3 regions of the Propionispora vibrioides genome follow, and region 1 is predicted to be linked to each of the others. Evidence: riboswitches for the same ligand, from Rfam matches in the RefSeq annotation. Region 1 holds a riboswitch; each other region holds the start of a gene.
What was found. Region 1 has a riboswitch for thiamine pyrophosphate ahead of thiC (phosphomethylpyrimidine synthase ThiC). Riboswitches for the same ligand answer to the same signal wherever they lie in the genome.
Positions count from the first base shown of each region.

Region 1 (6,848 bases):
AGCGAAGCAGCCAGCAAGATAGCATACTGGGGCTTAATCGCCCTGGTCGACACAGAAGTGGCAATCGCATTGGCCGTATCATGAAAGCCGTTGATATAATCAAAGGCAACCGCCAGAAAAACGACAATATATAAAAGAATAAAATCAGGCATATTTCAGCACTACTCTCTTTAGGGCATCAGCAATATCTTCCGAAAGGTCCAGCATATCTTCCAGATTGGCCAGAATTTCTTTCCACTTGATGATTTCAATCGGGTCCTGACAATCTCTGAACAATTTGCCCATTTCCTCACGGTACAGCCGGTCGCCTTCAGCCTCCAGCTCCATAATGCGACTACAGCGCGCCTCAATTTTAATATGGGACTTCTTTAAATCGCTCAAATAGCTGACCGCTTTTTCAATCTGTTTGGAAGCCTTCACAACCAGCTCGCTAAGTTCCTGGACACCGGGAGTAGCGGTACCAACATTATAAAGGTGCATTCTTTCAATAATCCCTTTGATTCCGTCGATCACATCATCAAGTTTCTGCACCAGCGTAAAAATATCTTCCCGGTCAAAGGGGGTGATAAAAGTCTTCTGCAACCGTTCACCGACCTTGGCTACAATTTCATCGGCATTTTTTTCCACCGAATCAATCAGCCCCATCAATTCAACTAATTTATCTTTCTCATGCATCGCCAAAGCAAGAATCTCTGCCGACTTTTGAACCAATACAGCTTGTTCAGATAATAATTGGAAAAACTTTTCTTCTTTGGGTTTCAATCTAAATCCCACGTAAATTCCTCCTGATATACGTCTTCGAACCCTATTGATTATATCATAAGTCGGTAGTTGTTAAAACAATAAATAATTTTTTATCGTATTTTGCGGAAATTTGGCAGAATTCGATCAGTCTGTATTTTAACCGATGAACCGGCTTCTTATAAGAAACAGCCGGATGACTTGCCTCCGGCTGCTTTATTTATCCATTGCTCTTATTCTGGTTTTTCGCCCAGGAATCACGCAAACCCACAATGCGGTTAAAAATAAGTTTGCTGCGAGTAGAATCCAGATCGGTACAAAAATACCCCTGCCGTAAGAACTGGTAACGGGTTCCCGCTACAGTATCAAGCAAACCTGGCTCCACCTTACAGGCGGTAAGTATTTCCAGTGAGTCAGGATTAAACAAGGCTCCTTCTTCCGAGTCCGCGTCATCTTTAAATAAATAATCATAAAGATGCACTTCGGCATCAACAGCCCGCTCCGCACAAACCCAGTGCAGCGTACCTTTTACCTTACGTCCGCTGGCAATACCGCCGCTTTTGGTATCCGGATCATAGGTGCAGTGAATTTCCTTGACTTCGCCGCTAACTTCATCTTTAATGACCTGTTCGCATTTGATAATGTAGGCGTGCTTTAGCCGAACCTCCTGTCCAGGCGCCAGCCGGAAAAACTTCTTAGGGGGATTCTCCATAAAATCCTCTTGCTCTATATATATTACCCGGGAGAAAGGAATGCTCCGTTTACCCATATCCGGATTTTCCGGATTATTTTCCGCTTCCAATTCTTCGACCGTATTTTCCGGATAGTTTGTGATGACAAGCTTTAAGGGGCGCAGAACCGCCATTACCCGTGCCGCCCGGCTGTTTAAATCCTCCCGGATGCAATGTTCCAGCAAAGCCACGTCTACCGTACTGTTGCTCTTGGAAATGCCAATACGTTCACAAAAATCACGGATAGCCTCCGGTGTATAGCCCCGCCGGCGCAGTCCGGAAATGGTCGGCATGCGGGGATCATCCCAGCCGTTTACCTGTCCTTCCTCCACCAAAGTCCGCAGATGCCGCTTGCTCATCACCGTATTGGTCAAATTCAGCCGGGCAAATTCAATTTGCTGCGGCCGGTCTTCAATTTCGAGCGCCTCCAGCACCCAGTCATAGAGCGGACGGTGCGCTTCAAATTCCAATGTACAAATGGAATGGGTAATCCCTTCTATGGCGTCGGAAATCGGATGGGCATAGTCATACATCGGATAGATACACCAGGCATCGCCGGTACGGTGATGATTGGCCCGCAAAATCCGGTACAATACTGGATCACGCATGTTTAAGTTCGGCGAAGCCATATCTATTTTTGCTCTTAACACCCGTGAACCATCGGCAAATTCTCCCTGCCTCATACGCTCAAAAAGGTCCAGGTTTTCCTCTACCGAACGGTTACGGTAAGGGCTTTCCTTGCCCGGCTCGGTCAGGGTGCCACGGTATTCTCTAATGCTTTGGGCATCTAAATCGCATACATAGGCTTTACCCGATTTAATCAGCTGTACGGCATATCCGTAAAGTTTAGCAAAATAATCGGAAGCATAAAACATCCGGTCATCCCAGTCAAACCCCAGCCATTTTACATCTTCTTTGATGGAGTCGACATATTCGACATCCTCTTTGCTGGGATTGGTATCGTCAAACCGGAGATTGCACAGTCCCTCGTATTTGGCAGCCGTACCAAAATTTAAACAGATAGATTTGGCGTGTCCAATATGCAGATAGCCGTTCGGTTCCGGCGGGAAACGGGTATGAACCCTGCTGTCATGTTTGTTGTTTTTCAGATCTTCATTAATTATATCGTGAATAAAGTTAGAAGCTACTCCCGGATTGGTCGTCATATTCCTACTCCTTTGCCACAGTCTAATGGTCTGTCTACTTTGAAAGCGTAAAAAAATTCGCGGGAAAAGGCCCGTGAAGTCATTATGGTTTTAGAATAGACGGACCATTAGCATAATATTGTTTTGCTTTTCGCTATAAAGCCAGTATTTCCTGCATGTATGTACCATAAAGGAAATTATAGCAAATTTTTTTAGTATTAGAAAGCTATTCCTGCCGTAAATTTTGACATATACAGAAAATTACATTATTATAATAGTATAGATAAATTCTCTTTACCTTACTCGTTGCCAAGCAAGAATTTTTTCGTAAGCCAGCCCGCAACCAGTAGGTGATTCTATTTAATTACATGTAAGCAAAGGGGGATTAACGAATGAACGCAGTACAATACAAAAAAATTCTGGTCCCTGTCGACGGTTCTCCCAACTCCTATAAGGCGGTCCAGCATGCCGGCTATCTGGCCGCTTGCACCGGCGCCACCGTAGGCTTGTTGCATGTTATGATTTCTTTTAAAGATTTACAGGTATATGCACCGCTGGGAACCACGTATATTCCGGAAGATTTTATGGAAAATGCCGAGGAATTCGGCAACCATGTCCTGGCAGAGGCGGTTGGCTTGTTGCCGCCGGAGGTACACAGTGCCACCTTTCTGGAACTGGGCTCACCGGCAGAGCGGATTCCCGGCTTCGCCCAGACCCAAGGCTATGATGTTATTGTGATGGGACGACGGGGCCTGGGTGTACTGAAAGAGCTAGTCATGGGCAGCGTGAGCCATTATGTTTTACATCATGCCAAGTGCCCGGTTATGGTCATTAAATAAATTACACATATAAAGAGAGGCGCCCGGAATGATTACCGCTCCGGAACGCCTCTCTTTTTTATTTAATGCACAAGTCCTCGCCATTCATCAGTTTTTTCATATTTTTCATCGGACACATCTTGCCGCACATGGTACAGGTATCTTCCGCTTCCGGTGCCGACGATTCCCGATAGCGTCTGGCTTTTTCCGGATCAATAGCCAATTCGATCATTTTGGGGAAGTTAACATCGGCCCTGGCCGCACTCATCGCATTATCCCATTCGCGGGCACCTGGAATTCCCTTGGCGATATCCGCCGCATGGGCGGCAATCCGGGAGGCGATAATTCCTTCTTTCATATCCTCCAGATCAGGCAGTCTGAGATGCTCCGCCGGCGTGACATAGCACAAAAAGTCGGCGCCATTAGCTGCCGCGATAGCTCCGCCAATAGCACTGGTGATATGATCATAGCCGGGCGCCACATCAGTCACCAGCGGTCCCAGCACATAGAACGGTGCGCCATGGCACAACCGCTTTTCCAGCATCATATTACCGGCAATTTCATTGAGCGCCATATGGCCGGGCCCTTCAATCATAACCTGAACATTTCGTTCCCAGGCCCGTTTAGTCAGCTCTCCCAGTGTAATTAACTCTTCAATCTGTGATGCGTCGGTAGCGTCCTGGATACAACCCGGCCGGCAGGCATCGCCCAGACTGATGGTTACATCATATTGTTCGCACAGGTCCAGCAGTCTATCATATTGCTCATAAAAAGGATTTTCCCGCTGATTGAGTTCCATCCAGGCAAACAACAGCGACCCGCCTCGGGAAACAATGTGGGTAAGCCGCTTATTTCGTTTGATACGTTCGGCCGTAGCCCGGTTAATGCCACAGTGAATGGTCATGAAGTCAACTCCATCCTGGGCATGCCGTTCGACCACCTGGAAAAACTCATCAGCGGTAATATCCTTTAGCTCCTTGTCCAGCATCCCTACCGCATCATACATGGGCACCGTGCCAATCATGGCCGGCGAAAAATCAATCAATTTACGGCGAAACTCCTGTGTCTTGCCATAACAGCTCAAATCCATAATCGCTTCTGCTTTTAAGTCGATCGCTTTTCTGGCCTTTTCCAGTTCCAGGTCAAGATCGCAGCAGTCTTTCGACACGCCCAGATTGACGTTGATTTTTGTCCGCAGTCCGGCGCCCACGCCTTCCGGGGCCAGGCTGGTGTGATGTTTGTTGGCCGGTATGACGACCTTTCCCTCGGCAATTAAGTCCCGCAGCCGGGTTACTTCCATTCTTTCCTTTTGGGCCACAAGCTCCATCTGCCGGGTAATAATTCCTTTTTTAGCGGCATCCATTTGTGTTGTGTAATTCATCATGCTCCCCCTTTAAGATTATGTATAAATAAAAAACGGGCTGCCTAGAGCAGCCCGTCATTTCATTGTTCTAAGCTATCCCTACGGTGGTGCTAACCACATCAGGTTCCAAGGGTCGGAAATCATTCCTCTCAGCCACACGGCGCCCCCAGCTATGTTGTGTCATATATGATTGTCTATAAAAATTGTAATGTATTTTACTTTCTTTGTCCAGCTACTTTTTCCCTCGCTTATTGCAGCAGCCGTAAAGCCTTGTTCTCAGTCGGGACCCGGACGCCTACCAGCAAGATAAGATTAAGCAGGGAAAATAGCAGGGCCGTTACCATAGCGTCAAAGATCATGGGAATACAAAATAATTCCAAACAGACCGCCACATAATTGGGATGCGGCACATAGCGGTAAGGGCCGCGCCGTATCCGCGCCGCTCCCGGTACGATTAAAATCCGGGTGTTCCAATAGCGCCCTAAACTCCCCATGCACCAATACCGGAGGACCTGAGCCACTGCCAGTCCCACGCCCCATATATACCAAAAGCTGTGCAGCGTCGGTCCGTTATACAGGCTTTCGCTCAGCAGACAACTAAACCAGGCTATATGCAGCAGAAAAAACAACGGATAATGCCTTTTGCCAAATTCCTTTGCCCCTTGTTTAAGCAACCAGGTCCGATTTCGCCGGGCCAGCAGCAGTTCTCCCAGACGCTGGCAAACCAGACAGCCCAGCAATAGATAAAAACCTACCGCTACCATTGAAACAATACCTGCTCGGCGCAAAAACCGGGGCCCATGGATAGCAATATCCCATACTGGCCGGCCGGTTCCGTTTTGCGCAAAAAGTCCGCCAACACAAAGCAAATGGAGGCGCTGGACATATTGCCATAGCGGGCCAGTACCTCGTAGGCCAGGCAGAAAGTCCCCGGTGCCAGAGCCAGGCTGTCTTCATAGGCCTGCAACACTTTCACACCGCCGGGATGCACAAGATAATGCTGGATTTTTTCCTGCTCCACGCCCCAATAGCAACAGGCCTGTTCCATCACACCAGGCAGCCGTTCCCTAATGAGCGAAGGAATGTCGCGGGAAAAGCGTACTTTAAAGCCCGATTCCACCACATCCCAGCCCATAATCGCAGCGGTATTGTCAAATAACGTACTATAGCTATCAAGCAGCACCGGGCCATGACCTGTTGCTCCCAGCACAACAGCGGCGGCGCCATCCGAAAAAAGTCCCGTTCCGACGACATTGGCCTTGGAGGCGTCGCCATGCTGAAAGGTTAGACTGCATAATTCCACAACCACCAGCAGCACCAATTTCTCTGGCAGCGCTTTTACATATTCCGCGGCTCGTGCCAGACCGGCGGCTCCACCGGCGCAGCCCAACCCCCAAAGCGGCAAACGGACGGTATGGCGGGACAAGCCCAACCGGGACAGTAGTTTTGTATCCAGCGTCGGTGTGGCAATACCGGTAGAGGAAATAAAAAAAACGGCACCAATATCGCCGGGTCCGGCGCCGGCCTGGTGAATGGCTGCCCGGGCCGCCTGTTCAGCCAGTTCTAAGGCCTGGGTCTGATATAAAGCATTGGCCTCAGCAAAGCCATGAGGAACGGTATACCACTCCAGCGGACATACCAAATGCCGGGTTTCAATTCCCGTATTGTCGAATACAGTCAACAGCTTATCTAAACGGCTCATTCTTTCTTTAAATACACCGGCTACCAATGCTTTGACTTCTTCCTGCCTGACACAATATGACGGCACTGCCGTGCCTACTGCCATGATTCTGGCCCCACTCATATCATCACGCCCTCACTTTACTAGTTAGCCGGTGGCCTCCCTTAATAAACCGGCCTTACTCCCTCGCGCAGACCGGCGATGGCCGCCGCATGCAAAGTCACGGCCTTTCCCAGCAACCGTAACAGTGTATATATATGCTAAAAAGGGCCAGACTTTCGTAAAACTTTACCGGCAGCTTATAGATTTAACCCATGTGGGGATACTAGAAACTAATTAAAGCGTGTTGGCACGAGTTGACTTGCTCAG
Region 1 is NZ_FODY01000035.1:17,797-24,644, reverse strand. Features, by position in the region: gene BMW43_RS19270 (inorganic phosphate transporter) at 1-152, opposite strand, end outside; gene BMW43_RS19265 (DUF47 domain-containing protein) at 145-774, opposite strand; gene BMW43_RS19260 (glutamine--tRNA ligase/YqeY domain fusion protein) at 962-2,638, opposite strand; gene BMW43_RS19255 (universal stress protein) at 3,010-3,456, shown strand; gene thiC (phosphomethylpyrimidine synthase ThiC) at 3,515-4,816, opposite strand; TPP riboswitch at 4,877-4,976, opposite strand; gene BMW43_RS19245 (isoprenylcysteine carboxyl methyltransferase family protein) at 5,047-5,562, opposite strand; gene BMW43_RS19240 (type III polyketide synthase) at 5,556-6,602, opposite strand.

Region 2 (6,848 bases), on a different contig from region 1:
GCAACGAGATTCTGGTCACGGTCGGCGTAAGCGAAGCGCTTGACCTGGCGATGCGGGCTTTGCTTTGTCCCGGCGACGAGGTCCTGATCCCGGAGCCCTGCTATGTATCGTACAAGGCCTGCGTCACCCTATCCGGCGGCGTTCCGGTGCCTGTATCGACCACTCTGGAAACAGAGTTCCGGGTAACCGTAGAGCAACTGGAAAGCAAAGTTACACCCCGTACCAAGCTATTAATTATCGGCTATCCCAACAATCCCACCGGTGCCGTTATGCCCCGGGAGGAGCTTGAAAAAATCGCCGGTTTTGCCAAAAAGTACGACCTCATTGTCATTTCCGACGAAATCTACGGTAAGCTGACCTATGACGGCCAGCATACCTGTTTTGCTTCCCTGCCGGATATGAAAGACCGTACCATCTTGCTGGACGGTTTTTCTAAGGCCTACGCCATGACCGGCTGGCGCATCGGCTATGCCATGGGCAACCCCGATTTTATTGCGGCTATGACTAAAATTCATCAGTATACTATGCTTTGCGCGCCGATAACTGCCCAGATCGCCGCTATTGAAGCCCTGCGGCGCGGCGAAAAGGCTGTCCAGCAGATGGTCGGCGAGTACAACTTCCGTCGCCGGCTCATGCTGGACGGTCTGCACAACGCCGGTTTGTCCTGTTTTGAGCCCAAGGGCGCCTTTTACATCTTTCCTTCTATTAAAGAGACCGGCTTATCGTCCTTGGCTTTTGCCGAACAACTGTTGAAAGCAGAGAAAGTGGCTTTAGTCCCCGGCGATGCCTTCGGCACCTGCGGCGAAGGCTTTGTCCGCTGTTCCTATGCCACCTCCAGCGACAATCTGGCCGAGGCCCTGGAACGCATCGCCTGTTTCGTAAAACGGTTATCCCGCTAGAAATATAAAAAGGCCGTAAAGACAGTCGTTCCTGTCTTCACGGCCTTTTCCGTTTATAAAAATTAATCCTTGACCTTGTTATATAACGCAATAAAATAGAACACAATGGCAATGATACCGGCAATCTGGATAAATGTTAAGTTATGAATGTCCAAAATAGCAATCCATGCCACAAACAGCACCGATAAGATTTTATCCTTTGTCGAAAGCTTTTTAAACAAACGCTTGCTTCCCCCTTTTGTTCTAGCTGCTATTATCATACCACAGATTGCCCAAAAATTCTAACCTAAATGGAATAACCCCGCAGCCGGCCGGGGCTGCGGGGTCGAAAAAATAAAGAAATGAAATCAGGGAGAAAACATCTCTTTATTTGTCCCGGTATCTCCGAGATGTTTTTAGTATACCCCTTTTTTCTTTGAATTCCGTTTAGCTTAGAGCTATTTTGCTGTTTTTTTCTTAAGAATCAATCGGAAAGGATTCCTTACGGTGTCGGCGAATTGTATAGGATATAACAGAAAGGATACAGTGATGATCTACACAATTACCTTTGCCATTGGCTCCAAGCAGCCTGATTATGACCGTCTTACCGCCGCACTCCGCGCCTTGGGCGATGCCATACCGGCCCTACCGTCCGTGTGGCTGCTGGACAGCCTCTATGACGCCAACCAGATTTTCGAGGCCATCGGTCGTTACCTTGCTCACGAAGATCGACTGTTTGTCGCCGAAATTACTGACAACAGCATGGGCTGGATTGAGGAGCCGGCCAGTTATTGGCTGTCGCAAAAATTCGGACTCTATTAAAAAACAGCGCTTCCTCCAAACAGGCCGGCTATATGCCGGCCTGTTTTTGCTGTCCTCCCACCTGGCGCACCAGCTTAAGCAATATGGCTGTGATAACCATGACCGGTATGGTCGCGCCGGCGATAAAATCAACCTCCAGCATTTGATAATACAGCCAAACCCCAATGCCCCAAACGGCCAACGCCGGCCAGTCAACCAAGAGACCTGCTGTCACCTGCCGGCGGCCGTGCCAGAAATAATCGCTGAACAGAACAGCAAATAGCGGTGCAAAAACTGAGCCAATAGCCAGCAAAAAGTCCTGATAAAGTTCCATATCCACCGCAAGCGCCAGTGCCGTACCGATTGCCGTCAGTACTAACGCCATCCATTTTTCATTCCAGGCCGGCACCAGATTGGCAAAACTGACTCCGGCAGAATAGGCATCCATAAATGTAGTCGTCACAGTGGCCAGCACAATAATGCCCAGGGCGCCAAAGCCCAGACCAGCGGCCAGCATCATGGCCGACGGATCGGCACTACCGCTCACCAGTGCCGCTCCCAGGCCGATAATATACATCCAGCAGCTGCCAACAAAATAGCCGGCCCAACTGCCCCACACGGCACCCTGGCGGTTTCGGGCAAAACGGGTGTAGTCGGCGATCAGCGGCAGCCAGGATAACGGCATAACCACGCTCAACTCCAACGCCCCGCCAAAAGATATGCCGCCAACCGCCTCTTTGGTCAGAGCGCCGGTATCATGAAAGACGACCTGGCTCAACATCACCGTTACGCCCAGCAGCAATACCACGGCAGCCATATTCAGTTTTTTCCAGCCTCCTTCGCGGCCCAGCGCAATCCATAGAGCTACCAGCGCGCCAATAAAAAGACTCCATACTTGCAGCTGGTCCCAGCCCCACAGCAGCCTGGTCACATCATTGGCTGAACGGGCAGCCGAAATGATCATGACTGCCGTCCAACCCACCAGTTGCAAAATATTTAAAGCAGAAAAAAGATAAGAGCCATATACCCCAAAAGAAATTCGCGTAGAAAACAAGGCTGGAATTCCCTCGCGGGCACCAATGTAGCCGCCCAAGGCCAGCAGCGTTGTTCCGGCCAGATGACCGAGGAGCACCGCCAGCAGTCCCTGCTTAAATCCCAGCGGCGCCAATAGACCGCCTGTCATAATCTCAGCGATTGATACCGCCGCACCAAACCATAAAAATAAAAAATGACTTCCCCGTACCGTCCGGTTATTTTCCTGCATCTTAGTTCGTTCCTTTCCTAACAACCATTGATTTTCTTATCCTGGCTCCCATTAAAAGATTAGAAAGACTGCAAAGACCCCAAGCTTTTAGTGGAAGTTCAGTATTACATCCCTACGGGATAAAAAAACTGCTTTCAATTACCATCAGCCCGGTCAATAAAAAAAGCATCCTCACGGATGCTAACGGTTAAAAACAGGCCCTTCTATCCGTCATCCCTCCGCTGGCATTATCCAGATCAGGTTACAGGTCATAGACATATCGGGTCTATATCTCAGCCGGCCTTCCCAGCCCCCTGTGACAGGTATGTAATTGGTATCAGCGTATCACAGATTTATCAAAAGGTCAATTTATTCCGGAAAGAGCTTCCGCAAAAACCCTGCTGTCTGCCTGGCAATGCCGTTGGCGTCGAGACCATACTTTTTTAGCAGCAGGGCATGAGCGCCATGCTCAATAAACTCATCCGGCAGCCCCAGGCGCAGCACACGGCTACCCGCCAGCCCCTGGTCGCTAAGACATTCCAGAACGGCAGATCCAAAGCCGCCAGCCAGCACATTTTCCTCCACCGTAATCAACGGACCGGTTTCCGCTAACAGGTGAATAACTGACCGGTCCAGCGGTTTAACAAAGCGGGCATTGACTACCCCGGCGTCAATACCCTGTTCCTGCAATTGCGCGGCAGCTTGTTGGCATGGGTTTACCATGGAGCCGATAGCAACCAAGTTAACATCCCGCCCCAGCCGTAATACTTCGGCCTGCCCGACAGGCAAAACCTGCAGCGGTTCACTCAAATCGACCCCGATCCCGATCCCGCTGCCTCGCGGGTAGCGCAGGGCTACCGGCCGATTTCCCTGCAGCGCCGTATACAGCATATGCCGCAGTTCCCCCTCGTCCTTCGGAGCCATGCAGATCAGATTGGGTATATGCCGGAGATAGGAATAATCAAACACACCGTGATGCGTCGGACCGTCTTCCCCTACCAGACCGGCCCGGTCAAGAGCCAGCACCACCGGCAGCTCCTGCAGACAGACATCGTGCAGCACCTGATCATAAGCCCGCTGGCCAAAGGTGGAATAAAGCGCAATGACCGGTTTCTTCCCCTCACAGGCCATCGCCGCCGCCATGGTCACCGCATGAGGTTCGGCAATACCTACATCAAAAAAACGGGCCGGGAAACGGCCGGCAAAAGCTTTTAGCCCCGTTCCTTCCGGCATAGCTGCCGTAATGGCGGCTATATTTTTATCGGCTTCCGCCAGGGTCAGCAAGGTGTCACCAAATACCCGGGTATAGGTGGGTGGTCCGTCCTTTTTGATAATCTCGCCGGTTGCCGCATGAAAAGGTCCTACCCCATGAAAGATATCGGCATTTCGTTCGGCTGGAGCATATCCTTTTCCTTTGCGGGTCAGCACATGGAGGACAACGGGGCCGCTCATTTGCTTTGCTTTTTCCAACAGTCCGGTCAGGTCGGCCAGATCGTGTCCGTCGATCGGACCGAGATAGGTAAAACCCAACTCTTCAAACAGCATCCCCGGAATAAAGAAATGCCGCACACTGTCTTTCAGCCGCTCCGCCGTCTGAACCATCCGGTCACCGATCGAGGGAATACGCCGCAGCAAATGTTCAAGATCTTGTTTGACCTTCGCATAACCGGGAGCCGTCCGTATTTTGGCAAGATAGCCGGACATGGCGCCTACATTCCTGGCAATGGACATCTCATTGTCATTCAGTACCACAATCAGTTTGGTGCCGATATGCCCGGCGTGATTCAAAGCTTCATAAGCTTCCCCGCCAGTCAACGACCCGTCGCCGATTACCGCCAACACGTGATTGTCCTGTCCCGACATATCCCGCGCCACCGCCATGCCGACAGCCGCCGAGATGGACGTACTGGCGTGGCCGGTGGCAAACGCGTCATGTTCGCTTTCACTGCGCTTCGGGAAGCCGCTGATACCGCCCATTTGCCGCAACTCATGCAAGGCACCGCCCCGCCCCGTCAATATTTTATGGACATAAGACTGGTGACCCACATCCCAGATCATTTTATCCTGTGGGCTGTCAAACACTTTATGCAAAGCCAGGGTAAGCTCCACCACCCCCAGATTGGGAGCCAGATGGCCGCCTGACCGGGCTACCGTTTCAATAATCAGGCTGCGGATTTCTCCCGCCAGCAAAGTAAGTTCGGCAAAAGTCAGCTTCTTAATATCTTGCGGACTGTTGACACGTTCTAAGAAAGTATGCAAAATTCGTTCTCCCTCCTGAAACTAATACCGGAAATAGTTCGCCATGTTGGAAGAAATCCCCTGCCATTTTGCACAAAAGTTCATTTTTACTGCTCCGCCAACTTTGAAACTGGAAGCTACGGCGAGGCAAAGTTTTTGTCAGCCAAGACGCCTATATGTCGACTGACGACCACGCCGGCTGACGAAATTTTGACCGTCAGCAATTTCTGTTTACAAGGTTTATGGAGCACTAGAGATCTGTAAACTCTAAACCTATAGAATGAATTGCGAGAGATTTTTCGTCCTGCAAGACGAAGGAGGTGCGCATATCGGGAATACGCAAGCCGACGGCAACTAAGCAGGGCGGAAAGATCTCGTAAGAACACTAAGAATTAGGGATTACAGACTACCAGGTAACATAAAGAAATTTTACAGTTCACCTTCCCGCCGGCTCATCCGTATAATAAAGTAAAGACACAATAAGGGGTGGTCCTGTTGGTAATTGATTTTAATGAGCAAAAGTTCCGCAACGAAGTCAAGTCAATGGTTCGTCCTTTTGGCTTAAACAAACATCAAGTGGATGAAGTCATACGGCACGCTCTGGCGGCAGTCCGCCGGTCAAGTAAACCGGTTCGCGGCAATCCGGCAATTCCCGGCAAAGAAGAATGAAATAAAAAGAAACTCACCTTCCGGATTGGTAAGGTGAGTTTCCTCATGCTACAACATGTAAAGACACAACCTATCTATTTATGGAAAAATCAACAGGTCGACGTGTCATTATCGTTACCGATGCAGCAAAACAACAACAAAATAATAATAATGATAATAAACCAGCTACCTCCTGGTCCAAAGCCACCATTTCCACCCCAACGCATGATTATAACCTCCTCATAGCTTAATACAGAATCTACTGTATCCTATGTCGGATGAACGTTAGAGGTTACTCTCCCGCCGAGAAAAATGAAAGTTATGCTTCAAAGACCCGGGCCACATCCTCCAGGCACTTGGTAATTTCAATATGCTGCGGGCAATGGCGCTCACATTGCCTGCAGGCAATACATTCCGAAGCCTTGCCATGGATTTTGGTGTAGTTATTGTAGTAGAGCTGCTGCAGGGAAAAGCCCTTACTCACCGCTTGCTGTTCCGTATTGTACAGCGCAAAATACTTGGGAATCGCTATATTTTTCGGACATTCATCCACACAGTACTGGCAGGCGGTGCAGGGAATGGCAATCGCCTCATTAATAATCGTAACCGCCTGTTCGATAATAGCCTGCTCTGCCTGGCTAAGCGGCTGAAAGTCGCTCATGTACTCCGTATTGTCCAACAGTTGCTCCTTATCGGACATCCCGCTCAGTACCATCATAACCCCGTCCAGACTGGCAGCATACCGTACCGCCCAGGACGGCACCGATAAGTCCGGCCGGTACCCCTTAAACAGCGCTTCCGCTTTTTCCGCCACCTTAGCCAGCGCCCCGCCTTTGACAGGCTCCATCACAATAATCGGTTTATTGTGTTTGCGCGCCACTTCGTAGCACTTCCTGGACTGGATACTGTCATTATCCCAATCCAGGTAATTAATCTGCAGCTGCACAAAGTCCACTTCCGGATGGGCCGTCAGAATTTCGTCAAGCAAAGCAGCATTGTCATGATAGGAAAACCCGACTTTTCTGGCCTTGCCTTCCCGC
Region 2 is NZ_FODY01000005.1:47,344-54,191, forward strand. Features, by position in the region: gene BMW43_RS05860 (aminotransferase class I/II-fold pyridoxal phosphate-dependent enzyme) at 1-899, shown strand, start outside; gene BMW43_RS21030 (hypothetical protein) at 962-1,120, opposite strand; gene BMW43_RS05865 (hypothetical protein) at 1,428-1,700, shown strand; gene cytX (putative hydroxymethylpyrimidine transporter CytX) at 1,729-2,943, opposite strand; TPP riboswitch at 3,140-3,249, opposite strand; gene dxs (1-deoxy-D-xylulose-5-phosphate synthase) at 3,292-5,181, opposite strand; gene BMW43_RS21035 (hypothetical protein) at 5,656-5,829, shown strand; gene BMW43_RS05880 (aldo/keto reductase) at 6,128-6,848, opposite strand, start outside.
Region 2: another riboswitch for thiamine pyrophosphate. It lies ahead of cytX (putative hydroxymethylpyrimidine transporter CytX); the one in region 1 lies ahead of thiC (phosphomethylpyrimidine synthase ThiC).

Region 3 (6,848 bases), on a different contig from region 1:
CTGGTCAAAGCGACCAATTTTCTCAAAACAGGCATCGATGAGTTTATCGCTACCGAGCTAAGCCATGACAAAACCATGAAAGAAAAACTGGACCGGGAAGCCCGGCTGACCGGCCTGGTCGGTGTGGCCCTGCTTCTTCTGGTGGCCGCAGCCAGCACGGCCGGCGCCGGACGGTTTTCCAACCAGATCGCCAATCATCTCAGTCAAATGGCCCGCTATGCCCAACAGATTGCCGGCGGCAACCTGCAAACCGAAAAAATCAGGGTAAAATCCCGGGACGATCTTGCCCTGTTAGCCGAAGCCTTCAATCAAATGTCGGAAACACTGCGGGAACTGATCGGTAAGATCAACGGCACCAGCACACAGGTAGCCCAGTCGGTGGGTACCCTGAAAACAGCTATGCAGCAGAACTCCCGGGCTATTGAACAGATCGCATCCTCCATTCAGCAAGTATCGGACGGAACGGGCCGGCAGTTTCAGGCTTCGGAGCAGGCTGCCGACATCATTACCCAGCTCTACGAACGGAACAAAACCATTGCAGAAAACGCCGGCTCCGTCACGGCGGCCACCGGTCAAGCCGCTGAAGCGGCCAGCGCCGGCAAGGAAAAGATGAGCTCTCTGCTAAGCCAGATGGACGTCATCCAGCACAAGATTATCGACGCCAAAGAAATCACCGACCATTTGCAGGCCCGCTCCCAGGATATCCGGCAGGTTCTTGACAGCATCACCAGCCTGGCTTCCCAGACCAACCTGCTGTCACTCAACGCTTCCATTGAAGCCGCCAGAGCCGGGGAATATGGCCGGGGCTTTACCGTGGTGGCCGATGAAATCAGGAAGCTCTCGTCCAATACGGCAGAAGCAGCCAAGGACATTACCAGAATGCTGCAGGACATTCAGACCCGTTCCCAATCGGTTGCCACCAGCATGACCACCGGCGTCGAGGAAGTGAAGGAGGGCCTGCATCTGGCCGAAGAAGCCATCCTTTCCTTCCATAACATTGTGACCACCAGTGAAAACGCCGACACCCAGGTTAAAAATATCAACCGGGAAATCGAAGATATCGCCAAAGACATTGCCCAGGTAGAAGAAACCAGCCAGAATATCCTGCAGATCGCCAAAAGCTCTGCCGACGGCAGCAGCGAAGTTGCCGCCGCCATCGAGGAGCAGAGCGCCAGCATGGAAGAAATTCTTTCCTCCCTGAGCATCGTATCGGACATGACGGAAGAGTTGAAACAGTGCATTCTTAGGTTCAAGCTGTAGTAAACCAATCCTCATGCCGGACAGTTTCGTCTGTCGGCATGAGGATTTTTTGCGCATAAAAACCGGGCAAGCTTTAAAAGCTAGTAAAAAGAAATCGTGGTTTTCGCCGCTGATTGTCAAAAACTGCATAGACACCCTGCCCGTTTTGCGCTACAATGCGGATAGAAAATATCAACTTGACAGCCCCGGAGGGAGGAGTAGTATTGCTTGTTCATGAATTAATCGGGCAAGGAACAAAGAACGACCCCGTTTTTTATTATCCCCGGCAGATGACCTACGGGGAACTGGCACAAGAGGTTGACCACTACCGGGATTATTTTTTTGCTTGCGGCATCAAGACCGGCGACCATGTCGGACTGTTCGCCAAGAATTCCATTGAATTTGTTTGTACCTACCTGGCGCTGACCAGCCTGGGCGCCATCGTCGTTCCTATTAATTTTCAGCTGACCGCCCGGGAAACAGCCTATATCCTTCACGACGCCGCCATCCACCATCTGGTGACGGCGGCACCGCTCGACCTGGCCGGGGAACTGGCAAAATACGGACGCCAGGAACTGAGCCAGCTTACCTTTGCCGTGATTAAACAGACGCTAAGCCAGGAAACCTATCCACCGGCGCCACCACTGCCGGCCGAGTTTGACGCGCAGCAACCCTGCGTGATTATCTATACCTCCGGCACCACCGGCCATCCCAAGGGAGCGGTCCTTACTCACGAAAACCTGGTCGTCGACGCCCAGGCGTTCAGCCATATGCTGCCGGTAGAACGCCGGGACAATGTCCTCTGTGTGCTGCCCATGTATCATTGCTTTGCCTGGACCTGCGCCATTTTAAACGCGCTTTGGCTCGGGGCCGGCATTACCGTACTGGAAACCTTCGCCCCTAAGGAAACGGCAGCGGTCATCAAGGAGCACCGGGTTACTGTCATGTACGGCGTCCCGCCGATGTACAACCTGCTGTCCCGCCTGGCCCAACCCGACGCCTTGCGTACCGTCCGCATCTTCGTATCCGGCGGTGCCTCGCTGCCGGTGGAAATGGCCAAACAGTTTGAAAGCATTTACGGCACGCCGATCATCGAAGGCTACGGTCTGTCGGAAGCCTCACCGGTGGTCACCTTCAACCTGCCGGAAAAGAGAAAATACGGCTCCATCGGCAAAGCCCTGCCGGGCATTACTGTCGCCATTGTAAACGAGAACGGCCAACAGTTGGGCACAGGGGAAATCGGCGAACTGGTTGTACGAGGCCCTATTGTCATGCAAGGCTATTGGAATCTGCCGGAACAGACGGCCCAGTCACTGCGGGACGGCTGGCTTCACACCGGTGATATTGCCTACCGGGATGAAGATGGCTACTTTTTCATTGTCGATCGCCTGAAAGACATGATTATCAGCAGCGGCGAAAATGTCTATCCCCGCGAAATCGAAGAACTGCTCTACACCTATCCCGGCGTGGTGGAGGCGGCCGTCATCGGCGTACCCGACAGCCTGCGGGGCCAGGCCATTCGCGCCTATCTGGTCATGCGGGAAGGGGCGTCCTTTAACAAACGGGCCGTTAAGGAATTTCTGCAGGCCCGGCTGGCACCGTATAAGCAGCCCCGCGACATTGTCCTGGTTGACGCCCTGCCGAAGACTCCGACGGGCAAACTGTTAAAACGGGCGCTGCGCGAAGAAGCGGCCGCCACCAAAAGCTAACTGCCGGCCAATCAATTTGATTCGACACGCCGCCGGCTGGCGCTGCATATCCTAGTTTGTAAACCATAGGAAGGGAGACTGTCCATGAATACGCAATTACTTGAAAAATATGCCCGTTTGATTGTAAAAACCGGTATTAACTTAGAGAAAAACCAGACGCTGGTTATCAATTCCCCGATTGAAAGCGCGCCCTTTAGCCGGGCTCTGGCGGAAACCGCCTATAAGGAAGGGGCCCGGGATGTGGTCATCGTCTGGCGCGATGAATTATTCACCAAAATCCGCTATACCCATGCGCCGGAAGAAGTATTCAGCGAATATCCCGACTGGCAAAAAGAGCTGTACATGACCTACGTGCGGCAGGGGGCCGCTTTCGTCAGCATTGCCGCCTCCGATCCCGAACTGCTGAAGGACATTGAACCGGGGCGCATCGCCAAGGCCCAGAAGGCCGGCAGCACAGCGCTGCGCGAATACCGGGAGCGTCTGATGAGTAATCAGAACACCTGGTGCGTCGTGTCCGTTCCCACCGCGGCCTGGGCCAGGAAGGTATTCCCGGACCTGTCGGAGGAAGCGGCCATCGCCAGACTCTGGGAACTGATCTGCCAGGTCGTGCGGGTGGATACTCCCGATCCGGTGGCCGCCTGGAACAGCCACAAGCAAAACCTGCAACAGCGGCTGGATTTCCTAAACAGCCACAACTTTAAAACGCTTCATTATAAAAATTCGCTGGGTACCGACCTGACCGTCGAGCTGCCGGAAGGCCATATCTGGCTGGGCGGCTCTGAGCACACGCCGGCCGGCCGGGAATTCATCGCCAACATGCCGACCGAGGAAGTCTTCACCCTGCCTCAACGGACAGGCGTCAATGGCAAGGTCGTCAGTTCCAAGCCGCTTAACTACAACGGCAATCTGATCGACGGCTTCACGCTGACCTTCACCGACGGCAAAATTGTCGATTTCACAGCCAAAACAGGCTACGAAAGCCTGAAACATCTGTTGGAAACTGACGAAGGAGCCAGCTATCTGGGCGAAGTGGCACTGGTACCCTTCGACTCTCCTATCTCCAATGCCAACATTCTGTTTTACAACACTCTATTCGATGAAAACGCCTCCTGCCATTTAGCCTTCGGCAAGGCCTATCCGGTCTGCCTCGCCAACAGCGAGAACTACACGCCGGAAGAACTGGCGCAAAAAGGCGTGAACGATTCACTGGTCCACGAGGATTTTATGCTCGGCACCGCCGATCTGGAAATCATCGGCACCACCCGGCAGGGACAGCAAGTTCCTGTTTTTAAAAACGGCAATTTTGCCTTCTGATTTAAGCGCCCGGTCGGGCGCTTTTTCTTTTTTCTCCGGCATTGCCGGTCGACCATGTTAGTCTCGGGCCAGCTACTGATCAAGGTAAAACAAAAGGGAGAGCTGTCAGATCAGCTCTCCCCGGTCATAGGTATAGTCAAATTCTACATTGGAAATATTGTTGGCCACAATATCGTCGGCAATCGGGTCGGGAAAGATCCGGACATGTTTCGACGAATACACCTTGCGGCGAACCGGTTCAAAATAGCCCCGTTCATTGGGCGCGTAAGCAGGTCTTCTCTTTTTCATAGCGCTACTCCTTCCCGATTGAATTACGCTGTTAGTTTGCCCCGCCGCCACAAAAATATGAAAAACAGGCACTGGAAAAGGCCGGTTATTTTGGGATGGTCCGCAGCACTCTGCCAACCGGCAGTACTTTAAGAATAACCAGGCAAATGACTAGCTCCGGCAGCAGGTAGCTGCCGTTAAACACCAGGGAATACCAATAGGGAGACATCCCCTCCGGCGCATAGCTGGCGAAAAAAACAACGCCCGATATAAAATGACAGATAAACCGGCCGACTACGGCAACCGTCGCACCTAAAAACGGCCGGTCCCGGAAAAAGCCGGCCAAGCCCATGGCCATGTACGGCAGGGGATAATCAAACAGCACCTGGACGGGATGCAAAATATAAGGGTCCTGCAGCAGGTTAAGCAGCCCGTAAACAAAACCCGCCAGATAACCCACTACCGGCCCGTAACGGAAGGACAGCAACAGGAGCGGCAGCATGGCTCCCAAGGTGACACTGCCGCCCTGAGGCATATGATACAGCCGGAAGGTGTGCAGCACCACCGTCAGAGCCAGCGCCAGACCGATATGAACCAGCAGCCGGGTATGAATGGTGATTTTTTTGATATAAGCAAACGCTACCAGCAGCGCTACCATTCCGATCAGGGCAAATAGACTGGCCGGGTTTTCGGAAAGCAGCCAGATAGCGCTCAACCAGGTTGTCTCTTCCATCTTTCTCATCTCCTATGTAATCATATCAGCTATGCAAAAAACCGCATTCCCGAGGAATGCGGTTAAAAAACGTTTCGCTTCCCTACGCTGGCATGACCCAGATCAGGTGAAGGGTTAATGATTAGATCATTTCTCAGCCTAGTGCTCCGCACCTGGCACCCCTAGCACAGTGTTATGCTCTTTTTATGGTTATTATTCTATAGCGCGCCATCTGTCCTGTCAACTGTCCGCCGCTACATGAGCGCTCTGCCAGCACAGGTAGACCCCCAGACTGCCGCTGGCCAGGGCCACGCTGACCTCGGCCGCGGCCGGGCGGTTGCTGACGGCATAAGGCAGGGTGCTCAGCAGTTCCACCCTGTCCAGCGGCCAGTGGACGCCCTGGATACTCACGCCGCTGCAGGTGCCGGACAAAGGCAGAAGAGATATAACCTCAGGCGCAGCGCGCCAGGTAAGCCGGACCGCGTCTTCGCCTTGCAACAGGAGGAGTACCTCCGTCTGGTCGGCGGCCAGACAGCGGGAAAGGCCCAAGGCGGCGCAGCCTGTCAGTGAATAGATATTGCTAAAGGCATGATCAAACCGTCCGCCCCAGACGCCGGTAACCACCACAGCTGCCTGGCGGTATACCGTGCTGGCGGTTTGCAGGGCAAGCTGCAGGTCGGTAAGATTTTTTTCGGCCGGATATTCCTCCATCGGCACTCCCAGTTGCCGGCCCCAGGCCCAGCCGGCCCCGCTGGCGCTGTCGCCGTCACCAATCACCCGTTCAGGGACAATCCGGCTGCGTTGGCAGCAGTCAATGCCGTGGTCGACGCACCAGACGGCGCGGCCGGCAGCGGCCTCTTTCAGCCAGACCGGCTGCGGCGCCCGGCCGCCGGCTGCCAGCAGGACCTCCCGTTCCGGTGCCGGGCCGGGGAATAGGCAGTCCAATTGTGGCAATCGTATCACATGGTTCATACTGGCAGTCTCCTGTTCTCTTTCTTTTTGTCCCGGCAACGACAAGGATTAGCACGGTAAGAAAAAAGAGCCCTATGGCTCTAGCGGTTTCTTCGTACATCGTTTATATTCGTCCATTTTTTCCCGGAACGCTTGCATAACCCGGATGGCTTCCGGTGATCCTACGCCTTTTTTGCTGATAGTATCATGCAATTTTTCTTGCAATTGCTCCACTTCTTTCCATAGTTCCTGACTCATGGCTCTGACCTCCAATTGCAAATAATTACTATCCATAAGTAATTATACCACACCATGAGGGGAGGAAAAAAGTAAAATTCCTTTGGCCACCGGCCGGGAAGGACTCAGTCCTTGTCCCGGCGTGCGGCAATTGCCTGTTTAAGCTGGGTCAGCGCCTTGGTCAGAATACTGCGCGGGCAGGCGGCGTTGAGGCGCATATAGCCGTCAGCCTGTTCACTGAACCAGAAGCCGTCGTCCAGAGCCAGCTTGGCCTCGTTCAGCATAAAATCGTGCAGTTCGGTACGGTTCAAGCCCAGTTCACGACAATCCAGCCAGACCAGGTACGTTCCTTCCGGCTCATTAGGCTTAATTTCGGGAATATGGGTCCGGCAGAAATCACCGATATAGGCAAAATTGTC
Region 3 is NZ_FODY01000017.1:80,308-87,155, reverse strand. Features, by position in the region: gene BMW43_RS13645 (methyl-accepting chemotaxis protein) at 1-1,260, shown strand, start outside; gene BMW43_RS13640 (class I adenylate-forming enzyme family protein) at 1,464-2,948, shown strand; gene BMW43_RS13635 (aminopeptidase) at 3,033-4,262, shown strand; gene BMW43_RS13630 (hypothetical protein) at 4,368-4,550, opposite strand; gene thiT (energy-coupled thiamine transporter ThiT) at 4,636-5,262, opposite strand; TPP riboswitch at 5,325-5,435, opposite strand; gene BMW43_RS13620 (thiamine diphosphokinase) at 5,482-6,213, opposite strand; gene BMW43_RS21190 (hypothetical protein) at 6,286-6,450, opposite strand; gene BMW43_RS13615 (MalY/PatB family protein) at 6,555-6,848, opposite strand, start outside.
Region 3: another riboswitch for thiamine pyrophosphate. It lies ahead of thiT (energy-coupled thiamine transporter ThiT); the one in region 1 lies ahead of thiC (phosphomethylpyrimidine synthase ThiC).